2 regions of the Streptomyces sp. NPDC058619 genome follow, and region 1 is predicted to be linked to the other one. Evidence: riboswitches for the same ligand, from Rfam matches in the RefSeq annotation. Region 1 holds a riboswitch; the other holds the start of a gene.

Evidence for each region. Region 1 has a riboswitch for ZMP and ZTP ahead of glyA (serine hydroxymethyltransferase). Riboswitches for the same ligand answer to the same signal wherever they lie in the genome.
Region 2: linked by a shared signal. The riboswitch ahead of ACFWTC_RS11670 (bifunctional 5,10-methylenetetrahydrofolate dehydrogenase/5,10-methenyltetrahydrofolate cyclohydrolase) and the one ahead of glyA (serine hydroxymethyltransferase) in region 1 are both predicted to bind ZMP and ZTP.

Annotation. Positions count from the first base shown of each region.
Region 1 covers NZ_JBHXQN010000001.1:122,504-128,286, reverse strand. Annotated here, with positions in the region: gene ACFWTC_RS00630 (hypothetical protein) at 1-261, shown strand, start outside; gene ACFWTC_RS00625 (glutathionylspermidine synthase family protein) at 275-1,477, shown strand; gene rocD (ornithine--oxo-acid transaminase) at 1,560-2,765, opposite strand; ZMP/ZTP riboswitch at 2,885-2,975, shown strand; gene glyA (serine hydroxymethyltransferase) at 3,010-4,278, shown strand; gene trpS (tryptophan--tRNA ligase) at 4,508-5,521, shown strand; gene ACFWTC_RS00605 (2'-5' RNA ligase family protein) at 5,607-5,783, shown strand, end outside.
Region 2 covers NZ_JBHXQN010000009.1:20,936-26,718, forward strand. Annotated here, with positions in the region: gene ACFWTC_RS11660 (NAD(P)/FAD-dependent oxidoreductase) at 1-1,518, shown strand, start outside; gene ACFWTC_RS11665 (MAB_1171c family putative transporter) at 1,515-2,711, shown strand; gene ACFWTC_RS11670 (bifunctional 5,10-methylenetetrahydrofolate dehydrogenase/5,10-methenyltetrahydrofolate cyclohydrolase) at 2,803-3,648, opposite strand; ZMP/ZTP riboswitch at 3,710-3,803, opposite strand; gene ACFWTC_RS11675 (class I SAM-dependent methyltransferase) at 3,861-4,622, shown strand; gene ACFWTC_RS11680 (RNA polymerase sigma factor) at 4,838-5,783, shown strand, end outside.

The DNA.
Region 1 (5,783 bases):
GGCGTCGTCGCCCTCGGCGGCATGGGCCTCCTCGCGGCCACGCTCGTGGCCTGCGGGAGCAGCGACGAGCCCGACAAGCGGTGCGCGTCCCGCTCCACGCTGGAGAAGCTGAACAACAAGGAGTGCAAGAGCGGCGGCCGCGGCGCGTACTACTACGGCGGCTCCGTCGTCGCCGGCAAGGTCTCCGGCGGCAGCTTCGACAAGTCGGCCGTCACCCGCGGCGGCATCGGCGGCAGCAAGTCCGGAACCAGCGGCGGCTGAGGAACCCAGAACCATGAAGCGGCACACCATCGAACCCCGCCCCGACTGGCAGAAGACCGTCGAGGAGCAGGGGCTGATCTACCCCCTCACGCGCTACCCCGACGACTCGCTGCGCCCCTACTGGGACGAGAGCGCGTACTACTCCTTCACGCTCCCCGAGGTGGAGGCGCTGGAGAACGTCGTCGAGGAACTGCACGCCATGTGCCTGGCGGCGGCCGCGCACATCGTCGAGAACGACCGCTTCGCCGACCTCGGCATCACGGACCCGAAGGTGGCCGCGCTGGTCGCCGAGTCCTGGCGCCGCCGCGCCGACCAGCCGTCCCTCTACGGACGCTTCGACCTGCGCTACGACGGCGCCGGCGGCCCGGCCAAGATGCTGGAGTACAACGCCGACACCCCCACCTCCCTGGTGGAGGCGGCCAGCCCGCAGTGGTTCTGGATGGAGGAGCGGTTCCCCGGCGCCGACCAGTGGAACTCCCTCCACGAGCGGCTCGTCGAGGCCTGGCGCCGGCAGGCGGAGCTGCTGCCGCCCGGCCCGCTGCACTTCGCGCACTCCGAGACCGACGAGCTCGGCGAGGACCTGATGACGGTCGCCTACCTCCAGGAGACCGCCGAACAGGCCGGCATCGACACCCAGGCGCTGTCCGTCGAGCAGATCGGCTGGGACAGCCTGTCCGGCCGGTTCGTGGACGAGAAGCTCCGCTTCATCCGCAGCTGCTTCAAGCTGTACCCGTGGGAGTGGCTGGCCGCCGACGAGTTCGGCCCGCAGGTCCTCGGCACCTACGACCACGGCGGCGGCACCGGCAGCACCTGCTGGATCGAGCCGGCGTGGAAGATGCTGCTCTCCAACAAGGCGCTGCTCGCGGTCCTGTGGGAGCTGTTCCCGGAGCACCCGAACCTGCTGCCCGCCTACCTCGACGGCCCCCGCGAGCTGGCCGGACCCGGATCGGGCGGGTACGTGGCCAAGCCGCTGCTCGGCCGCGAGGGCGCCGGGGTCACCCTCCACGTGCCGGGCGGGGGCGGGGAGCCCTTCGTACCGGAGGAGGGGGAGCGGTACTGCTTCCAGGGCCTGGCCCCGCTGCCCGACTTCGACGGCAACCGGGTGGTGCTCGGCGCGTGGGTCGTCGAGGACGAGGCGGCGGGACTCGGCATCCGCGAATCCGCGGGGCCGGTCACGGACGAGTACGCCCGCTTCCTGCCCCACGTGATCCTCTGAGCGGCCGCGGCCGCGGCCGCGGCGGCCCGGCCGGTCCGGTCCGGGCCCGCCGGGCCGTCCTGGCCGGCCCGGCCGGGTCCGGCTAGGAGGAGAGGACCGACCGGAGCTGCTCCAGCCCCCAGTCCAGGTCCTCCTTGGAGATCACCAGCGGCGGGGCGATCCGGATCGTCGACCCGTGGGTGTCCTTCACCAGCACCCCCCGCTCCATCATCTTCTCGGAGATCTCCCGGCCGGTCCCGCGCGCCGGGTCGATGTCCACGCCCGCCCACAGCCCGCGCCCCCGCACGGCGGTCACCGCGCCGCCGCCGACCAGCACGTTCAGCTCCCGGTGCAGGTGGTCGCCCAGCTCGGTGGCCCGCTGCTGGTACTCGCCGGTCCGCAGCATCGCGACGACCTCCAGCGCCACTGCGCAGGCCAGCGGGTTGCCGCCGAACGTCGAGCCGTGCTCCCCGGGCCGGAACACCCCGAGCACGTCCCGGTCGGCGACGACGGCCGAGACCGGGACCACGCCGCCGCCCAGCGCCTTGCCCAGGAGGTACACGTCCGGGACGACGCCCTCGTGCTCGCACGCGAAGGTTCTGCCGGTCCGGCCGAGGCCCGACTGGATCTCGTCCGCGATGAACAGCACGTTCCGCTCGCGCGTCAGCTCCCGTACGCCCTGGAGGTAGCCCGGCGGCGGCACCAGCACCCCCGCCTCGCCCTGGATCGGCTCCAGCAGCACGGCGACGGTGTTCTCGGTGACGGCCGCGGCGAGCGCGGTGAGGTCGCCGTACGGGACGATCTCGAAGCCCGGCGTGTACGGCCCGAAGTGGTCGCGGGCGTCGTGGTCGGTGGAGAACGAGACGATCGTCGTGGTCCGCCCGTGGAAGTTGTCGGCGCAGACCACGATCTTGGCGTGCCCGTCCGGCACGCCCTTGACCTCGTACCCCCACTTGCGGGCGGTCTTCACCGCCGTCTCGACCGCCTCCGCGCCCGTGTTCATGGGCAGCACCATGTCCTTGCCGCACAGCGCGGCCAGTTCGGTACAGAAGTCGGCGAAGCGGTCGTGGTGGAAGGCGCGGGAGGTCAGCGTGACCCGCTCCAGCTGCGCGCGGGCCGCGTCGAGCAGACGGCGGTTGCCGTGGCCGAAGTTGAGCGCCGAATAGCCGGCGAGCATGTCGAGGTAGCGGCGCCCCTCCACGTCGGTCATCCACGCGCCTTCCGCGGAGGCGACGACGAGGGGCAGCGGGTGGTAGTTGTGCGCGCTGTGCGCCTCGGCGGAGCGGATGGCATCAGCAGTTGTCGACACGGGGTCTCCGATCGTCCGTCTTGCCGGGTGAGCAGGTGACGAGGGTGGCGTCACAGTCTTATCGTCGCTCGTATTGCGGACGCGGAAACCTCCCGTGCGGCGCGCCCGCTAGGGTGAGCGGCACGCACGGCGACTGGCGCACGGAGAAACGACTCCGGGGGAGTCGTGCGCGCAGATCCGCACACAGGGCCGCTCGCCTGGGCCTCGCGGGGTACCGATCCCCATCGACCCCGGAGGAGCCCGCATGTCCGCGAGCCGCCATCCCGCCCTGTCCGCGACCGACCCCGAACTGGCGTCCTTCGTCGCGGCGGAGGAAGTCCTCCAGGCGCAGACCCTGCGCCTGATCCCCAGCGAGAACTACGTGTCCGCGGCCGTCCTGGAAGCCTCCGGGACGGTGCTGCAGAACAAGTACAGCGAGGGCTACCCCGGCCGCCGCTACTACGAGGGCCAGCAGAACATCGACCGCGTCGAGGCCCTCGCCGTCGAGCGGGCCAAGGGCCTGTTCGGGGTGGACCACGCGAACGTCCAGCCGTACTCCGGCTCCCCGGCCAACCTGGCCGTCTACCTCGCCTTCGCGAAGCCCGGCGACACCGTCATGGGCATGGCCCTGCCGATGGGCGGCCACCTCACGCACGGCTGGGGCGTCTCGGCGACCGGCTCGTGGTTCCGCGGCGTCCAGTACGGCGTGCGCCCCGACACCGGGCTGATCGACTACGACGCCGTACGGGAGCTGGCGCTCGCCGAGCGGCCGAAGCTGATCTTCTGCGGCGGCACCGCGCTGCCCCGCACGATCGACTTCGCCGCCTTCGCCTCGATCGCCGAGGAGGCGGGCTCGGTCCTGGTCGCGGACGTCGCCCACATCGCGGGCCTGATCGCGGGCGGCGCGCACCCGTCCCCGGCGGACCACGCCGACGTCATCTCCACGACCACGCACAAGACCCTGCGGGGCCCGCGCGGCGCGATGCTGATGTGCCGGGAGGAGCACGCCAAGGCCATCGACAAGGCCGTCTTCCCGGGCCTCCAGGGCGGCCCGCACAACCAGACGACGGCCGGTATCGCCGTCGCCCTCCACGAGGCGGCGCAGCCCTCCTTCACGGCGTACGCGCACGCGGTCGTCGCCAACGCCAAGGTGCTGGCCGCGGCCCTGCTGGAGCGCGGCTTCGACCTGGTCTCGGGCGGCACGGACAACCACCTGATCCTGATGGACCTCACCTCGCGGGGCGTTGCGGGCAAGGTCGCCGCCAAGGCCCTCGACCGGGCGGGCATCGTCGCCAACTACAACACCGTCCCCTTCGACCCGCGCAAGCCGTTCGACCCCTCGGGGGTGCGGATCGGCACGCCGTCGCTGACCTCCCGCGGCCTGACCGCCGCGCACATGCCGGCGGTGGCGGACTGGATCTCCCGCGCGGTGGACGCCGCCGCCAAGGGCGACGAGCCTGCGCTCGGCGCGATCCGCGCGGAGGTCGCGGACCTGATGGCCGCCTTCCCGGCCCCGGGCCTGCCGTTGTCCTGACCCGCGGAGCCGTTGCCGGGGCACTGCCCCGGACCCCGCGCGGGCACGTCTCGCCGGCGTCGGCACTGCGCGGTGGCGCAACGCAAAGCGGTCGCTCGGCCGGGGCGGGATCCGGCCGCCGCGCTACCGCCCGGTACCCGTGCGGGGCCGGGCGGGGCAGCGGCGCGACCCGGGAGGTTCCGGCCAGCGGCGGACCGGAGCCCGCCCCCGCACCTGAGAGAATGGGGCCATGGCTTCTGATCGTCCTCGCGCGCTCTCCGGCATCCAGCCCACCTCCGGTTCGTTCCACCTCGGGAACTACCTCGGAGCCATCCGCCAGTACGTCGCCCTCCAGGAGACGCACGACGCCTTCTACATGGTCGTCGACCTGCACGCGATCACGATGCCGCAGGATCCCAACGACCTCCGCGCGAACACCCGGCTCTCCGCCGCGCAGCTGCTCGCCGCCGGCCTGGACCCCGAGCGCTGCACGCTCTTCATCCAGAGCCACGTGCCGGAGCACGCGCAGCTGGGCTGGGTCATGAACTGCATCACCGGCTTCGGCGAGGCCGGCCGGATGACCCAGTTCAAGGACAAGTCCGCGAAGCAGGGCGCGAACAACGCCACCGTCGGCCTGTTCACGTACCCGATCCTCCAGGTCGCCGACATCCTGCTGTACCAGGCGAACGCCGTCCCGGTCGGCGAGGACCAGCGCCAGCACATCGAGCTGACCCGCGACCTGGCCGAGCGCTTCAACCAGCGCTTCGGCCAGACCTTCACCCTCCCCGCCGCGCACATCGTCAAGGAGGTCGCGAAGATCTACGACCTCCAGGACCCGTCGATCAAGATGTCGAAGTCGGCCTCCTCGCCCAAGGGCCTCATCAACCTCCTCGACGAGCCCAAGGCCACCGCGAAGAAGATCAAGAGCGCGGTGACGGACACCGGGGCCGAGGTCCGCTTCGACGCCCAGGACAAGCCCGGCGTCAGCAACCTGCTCACCATCTACTCCACCCTCACCGGCGAGACGATCCCGTCCCTCGAAGAGAAGTACGAGGGCAAGGGCTACGGCGCGCTGAAGACCGACCTGGCCGACGTCATGGTCGATTTCGTCACACCGTTCAGGCAGCGCACCCAGGAGTACCTGGACGACCCGGAAACCCTGGACTCCCTCCTGGCCAAGGGCGCGGAGAAGGCCCGCGCGGTCGCCGCCGAGACCCTCGCCCAGACGTACGACCGCCTCGGTTTCCTGCCCGCCAAGCACTGACCGGACAGAGGGCCCTGGCGAGATCGGGGGTGCTGCCGCCACACTGGGCGGCAGCAGTCCAACCAGACAGACGGAGGAGAGACACGTGGGGACCGTAACGCTCGGCGTTTCGATCGCGGTCCCGGAGCCGTACGGCAGCCAGCTCCAGCAGCTGCGCGCAGGCTTCGGGGACGCTGCCGCGCACGGCATCCCCACGCACGTCACCCTCGTGCCGCCGACCGGGGTCGAGGCGGACCGGCTGCCGCAGATCCGGGCCCACCTG
Region 2 (5,783 bases), on a different contig from region 1:
TTCCCGGACAGCCCCGCGCCGCGCCGCGGGCTCCCCCAGGCCCGGCACGTGCACGTCATGTGGTCCGGCGGTGCGCGCGCGATCGAGGAGATACTGCCGGGCATCACCGGGGACTGGACGGCGGCCGGCGCGATCCGCCGCAGCCTGCCCACCGACCTGGTCACCAAGACCGCCCAGGGCTGGATCCCCCGGTACGGGGAGAAGCAGTTCAACGTCTCGTGCAGCCGCGACCTCCTGGACTCGGTGGTCCGCGCCCGGGTGAACGCCCTGGAGGGCGTCACCACCCTGGAGCGGAGCCGGGTCCGGAGCCTGGAGGGCACGGCCGCCCGCGTGACCGGCGTACGCGTCGACACGCCGGACGGGGAGGGCGCGCTGATCAGTGCCGACCTCGTGGTCGACGCGAGCGGGCGCGGCTCCCGGGCCCGCGCCTGGCTGCGGGAGCTCGGCGCGGGCGACGTCGGACAGGCCGAGGTCGACTCCGGCCTGGTCTACGCGACACGGATCTTCGAGGCGCCCGCCGGAGCCCACGCACAGGGTTTCCCCATCGTCAACGTGCAGTCCGACCCCCGCGTGCCCGTCCCGGGCCGGACGGCCACGATCGTGCCCATCGAGAACGGCCAGTGGCAGGCCACCCTTTCGGGTACCCGCGGCGGCCAGCCCACCGGCGACCCCGAGCAGTTCATCCCGTTCGCCAAGGGCATCCGGGACCCGATCGTCGGGGAGCTCCTGGAGGGGCGCAAGCCCCTCACGGACGTGGCCGTCACCCAGGGCACCGCCAACCGGCGGGTCTACTTCGAGAAGGCCGACCTGCCCGACGGGTTCTTCGCCGTCGGCGACTCGGTCGCCACCTTCAACCCGCTGTACGGGCAGGGCATGACGGTCGCCGCCAAGGGGCTGCTCGCCGTCCGCGCCCTGCTCCGCGCCAAGGGGCTCGCCCACCCCGGCTTCGGCCGCGACGCGCAGCGGGCGATCGCCCCGCAGGTGGGCACCGCGTGGGAGCTGGCGACCTCGCAGGACATCCTCTACCCGGGCGCCACGGGCATGAAGCCGCGCGCCGGCGCCGGGGTGCTCAACGCGTACGTCAGCCGGCTGATGACCGGCGCGACCACCCGGGAGACGCTGACCGCCGCCTTCCTCCAGGTCATCACGATGAGCAGCGCGCCGACGCACTGGCTGAGCCCGTCGGTGGTGTGGCAGGTCCTGCGGGCCTCGGAGCGGGGCGCGCTGAAGGCTCCGCCGCTGACCGCGGCCGAACGCACGGTCGCCGGGCTCGACCGCGAGGCCGCAGGGCCCCGGGGTACCGGGAACACGGCGGGACCGGCGGCCGGACCGGCGGCGGGCTCGACGGCGGCGGCCGCACCGGTGGCGGGCTCGACGGCCGGGGCCCTGCACACCGTCGGTGGCGCCGCCGCAGCCGTGCACACCGCCGCCACCGGGCCCGTTCCGGATCCCGAACCCGGGGCGGGTGAGGCGGCCGGTCAAGCGGGCCCCGCCGACCCCGTCGGCCGGGCCCGATGACGGACGGTGTCATCCTCTACGCGCCGGGCGCGGTGCTGAGCCTGGTCCTGCTCGTCAAGCTGCCGACGCTGCGCCGCGGCTGGGACCAGCCGCTGATGCGGGCCGTGTGCGCGCTGCTGCTGGTCGGCTGCCTGGTCATGGTCCTCGCGGCGCCGCCGACGATCGCCGCGGTCAACCGCCTCACCGGCGTGGTCAACTTCTCGGCCCCGCTGGTGTTCGGCACGCTGACCGCCTTCTCCGGGTCGTGCGTCGTCCTGGTGCTGCACTGGGCCGGCGGTCCGCCGGCCGCGGTGCGGCGGGCCACCCGGCTGACGGTGGCCGTGTTCGGCACCGTCACCCTGCTGATCGTCGTCCTGTTCGTGATCGGCGACGCGCCGGTGGAACGGCTCCGGGACCTGGACACGTACTACGCCAACACCCCGTGGATCCGGGAGATGATCGTCTGCTACCTGCTGGCGCACACCGTGGGCACCTCGGCGCTGACCGGGCTGTGCGGGATGTGGCTGCGGCACGCCGACCCCTCGCTGCGCCCGCTGCGCACCGGCCTGGCCCTGATCGTGCTGGGCGGGCTGCTGGACCTCGGCTACAACGCGGCGAAGTGGGCGGCGCTCTGCGCCCGCTGGACCGGCCGCGACTGGGACCGGCTGTCCACGGACCTGGCGCCGCCGCTGGCCTCGGCGGCGGCCCTGATGGTGGGCTCCGGCTTCATCGTGCCGCTGATCGGCGGGTCGGCGGCCTGGCGGGACTTCAGCCAGTACCGGCGGCTGCACCCGCTGTGGAAGGAGCTGCGCGGGTTCGCCGCGTCCCAGGTCCGGACGGTCCCCATGAACTGGTGGTCACCGGTCGGCATCCGCCTGATCCACCGGGAGTCCGTGATCGACGACGGGATCCTGGCCCTCGCACGCTGGTTCGATCCCGCCGTCCGGTGCGCCGCGTACCGGGCCGCGCGCGCCCAGGGCCTAGGCGAGGAGCGGGCCGCCGTCGTCGCGGACGCGGCGGTGCTCGCCGCCGCCTGCCGCGGCCGGGCCGCCGGGGAGGACCCGCCCCCGGAGCCGTACCGGCTGGACTGCCAGGCCCTGACCGACCTGGCGCGCGAGTTCCGCTGCTCCCCCGTCGTCGCGGCCGCCCGGGGGCGCGGCGGCGCCGCGCAGGGGCGCCCGGGGGGCGTCAGGCCGCCCCGGGCGCCCCCGTGAGCGCCCCGCCCGCGGGGGTTACCCCCGGATACGGAACGCCCCGGACCGAAGGGCCCGGGGCGTTCGCCGTGCGCGGTGCGCGCGGAGGGGGTCAGAGGTCCGCGAGGTCCAGCCCGGCCTGCTCGGCGGCCGCCCGTACGGTCTGCTCCAGCAGGACGGCGATGGTCATCGGGCCGACCCCGCCGGGCACCGGGGTGATCAGCGAGGCGCGGGCGGCGGCCGACTCGAAGTGGACGTCGCCGACGTTGCCCTCGTTGTACCCGGCGTCCAGGACCACGGCGCCCGGCTTGATGTCCTCGCCCCGGATGAACTCGGCCTTGCCGACGGCGGCGACCAGCACGTCCGCCTGGCGCACGATCGACGGGAGGTCGACGGTGCGGGAGTGGCAGTAGGTGACGGTGGCGTGGCGCTCCAGCAGCAGCATCCCGGCCGGCTTGCCGAGGATCGCGCTGCGGCCGACGACGACGGCGTGCTTGCCGGTGAGGTCGACGTCGTAGGCCTCCAGCAGGCGCATGATGCCGCCGGGGGTGCAGGAGTCGAAGCCCGGCAGGCCGAAACCCATGGCGGCGAAGGAGTGCATGGTGACCCCGTCGACGTCCTTGCCGGGGGCGATGGCCTCGAAGGCGGCGCGCTCGTCGATGTGGTGCGGGACGGGGTGTTGGAGCAGGATGCCGCTGACCTCCGGGTCCGCGGAGAGCGCGGTGAGGGCGGCCACCAGCTCCTCGGTGGTGGTCTCGGCCGGCAGCTCCACGTGGCGGGAGGTGATGCCGGCCTTGGCACAGCGTTTCTGCTTCATGCGGACGTACGTCACCGACGCGGGGTCCTCGCCGACCAGCACGGTCGCGAGGCAGGGCGCGGTGCCGGTGCGGCCGGTGATCGCGGCCGCGAGTTCGGCGGTCCGCTCCGAGATGCGGCGGGCGAGTGCGGTGCCGTCCATGAGCTGGGCACCGGCGGTCTGGGCAGTCGTCACGGGGTCTCCTGAACGTCGCTGCGGGATAGCGGTTCGCCCAGGCGCGCGGCAGTCGGCGTACACGCGTACGCCGGGCCGCTCCCCGGTGGTGATCCACCCGAACGCCAGTCACGGCCCGCCGCCCACTGTAGTCGACATATCCGGTGGTTACCCGGTCCGAGGCCTGGGACGATCGAGGCATGACGCGCACTTTCGACCATCTTGTCGCCGAGGCCGAATCCGTCTCTGTGGACGGCTGGGACTTCTCGTGGCTCGACGGCAGGGCCACGGAACAGCGCCCCTCCTGGGGCTACCAGCGGCTCCTGTGCGAGCGGCTGGCCGGCGTGGGGTCCGTCCTCGACATCCAGACCGGCGGCGGCGAGGTGCTCGCCGGGGCCGGTCCCCTGCCCCCGCTGACGGTCGCCACCGAGTCCTGGCCGCCCAACATCGAGAAGGCGACCCGGCTGCTGCACCCGCTGGGCGCGGCGGTGGTCGCGGACGCCGACGAGCCGCCGCTGCCCTTCGGCGACGAGGCCTTCGAGCTGGTGACCAGCCGGCATCCGGTGACCGTGTGGTGGGAAGAGATCGCGCGGGTCCTGCGGCCGGGCGGCGCGTACCTCTCCCAGCAGGTCGGTCCGGCGAGCGTCTTCGAGCTCGTCGAGTTCTTCCTCGGCCCGCAGCCGGAGCGGGTCCGGCGCGGCCGGCACCCCGACGACGCGGTCGCCGCGGCCGCCGGGGCGGGCCTGGAAGTCGTCGAGCTGCGCTCCGAGCGGCTGCGGACGGAGTTCCACGACATCGGAGCCGTGATCTACTTTCTGAGGAAGGTGATCTGGATGGTGCCCGGCTTCACGGTCGGGCAGTACCGGGACCGCTTGCGCGAGCTGCACGAACAGATCGAAAGCGACGGCCCGTTCGTCGCGCAGACCGCCCGATTCCTGATCGAAGCCCGCAAAACGGGCTGACGAAATGGGCGGACGGATCCACGCCGGATCGGTTGCGCGGCCACAGCGTGGCGCAGGTCACTCAATTCAGCGCGTAACGAATCGACTCGGGCATGCGATGAACCGACAGGTGTCCTCGCGCGGCCCCGGAATACAGACCCCCCTCGGGTCTGTTTCCCGAGTTCGCGCGATGATGTCCCGCCCACCCCTTATTTGTTCGCAACGAGAGGCTCCTTGTGTCGCTCAGCCCGTCCCGTACGTTCCCTCCGGAGATCGCCGAATCGGAGGCCCTCGTCGCGCTCGTCGAGCGCGGCCGCGAGCAGGGTCACATCAACGGTGACGACGTGCGCCAGGCCTTCGAGGCCGGTCGCATCCCGGTGGACCAGTGGAAGCGGGTCCTGCGCAGCCTGAACCAGGTTCTGGACGAGGAGGGTGTCGCCCTTCACGTCAGCGCGGCCCCCGCCACCAAGGCCGCGGCCAAGAAGCCCCGCAAGGCGGCCGCCGCCCCGGCACGCGCCGTGACCAAGAAGGCGGCGGCTCCGCCCCGCCCCATCGGCGCGCGCAAGACCTCGGCCAGCGCGGCCGCGGCCACCGCTGCGGCGATATCCGCTTCGCCGGCCGCCGCGACCGAGGACGAGGTGACGGCGGACGCCGCCGCCGAGCCGAAGAAGCGCACGGTCAAGAAGACCGCCGCCAAGAAGACGGCCGTGAAGAAGACGGCCGCGGCCGCCAAGAAGACCGGTGCCAAGGACGCCGACGAGGGCGAGACCCCCGCCGTCGGCGAGGACTGGGCGGCCGAGGACCCCGCCGACGAGGCCGAGGAGGAGACCCCCAAGCCCGGCGGCACCGCGGGCTTCGTCCTGTCCGACGACGACGAGGACGACGCCCCGGCGCAGACGGTCATGGTGGCCGGTGCCACCGCCGACCCCGTCAAGGACTACCTGAAGCTGATCGGCAAGGTGCCGCTCCTCAACGCCGAGCAGGAGGTCGAGCTCGCCAAGCGCATCGAGGCGGGCCTGTTCTCCGAGTACAAGCTCGAAGAGGAGGAGGACCACAAGCCCGCCTTCAAGCGCGAGCTGGAGATCCTCGTCGCGGACGGCCGCCGGGCGAAGAACCACCTGCTGGAGGCCAACCTCCGCCTCGTGGTCTCCCTCGCCAAGCGCTACACCGGCCGCGGCATGC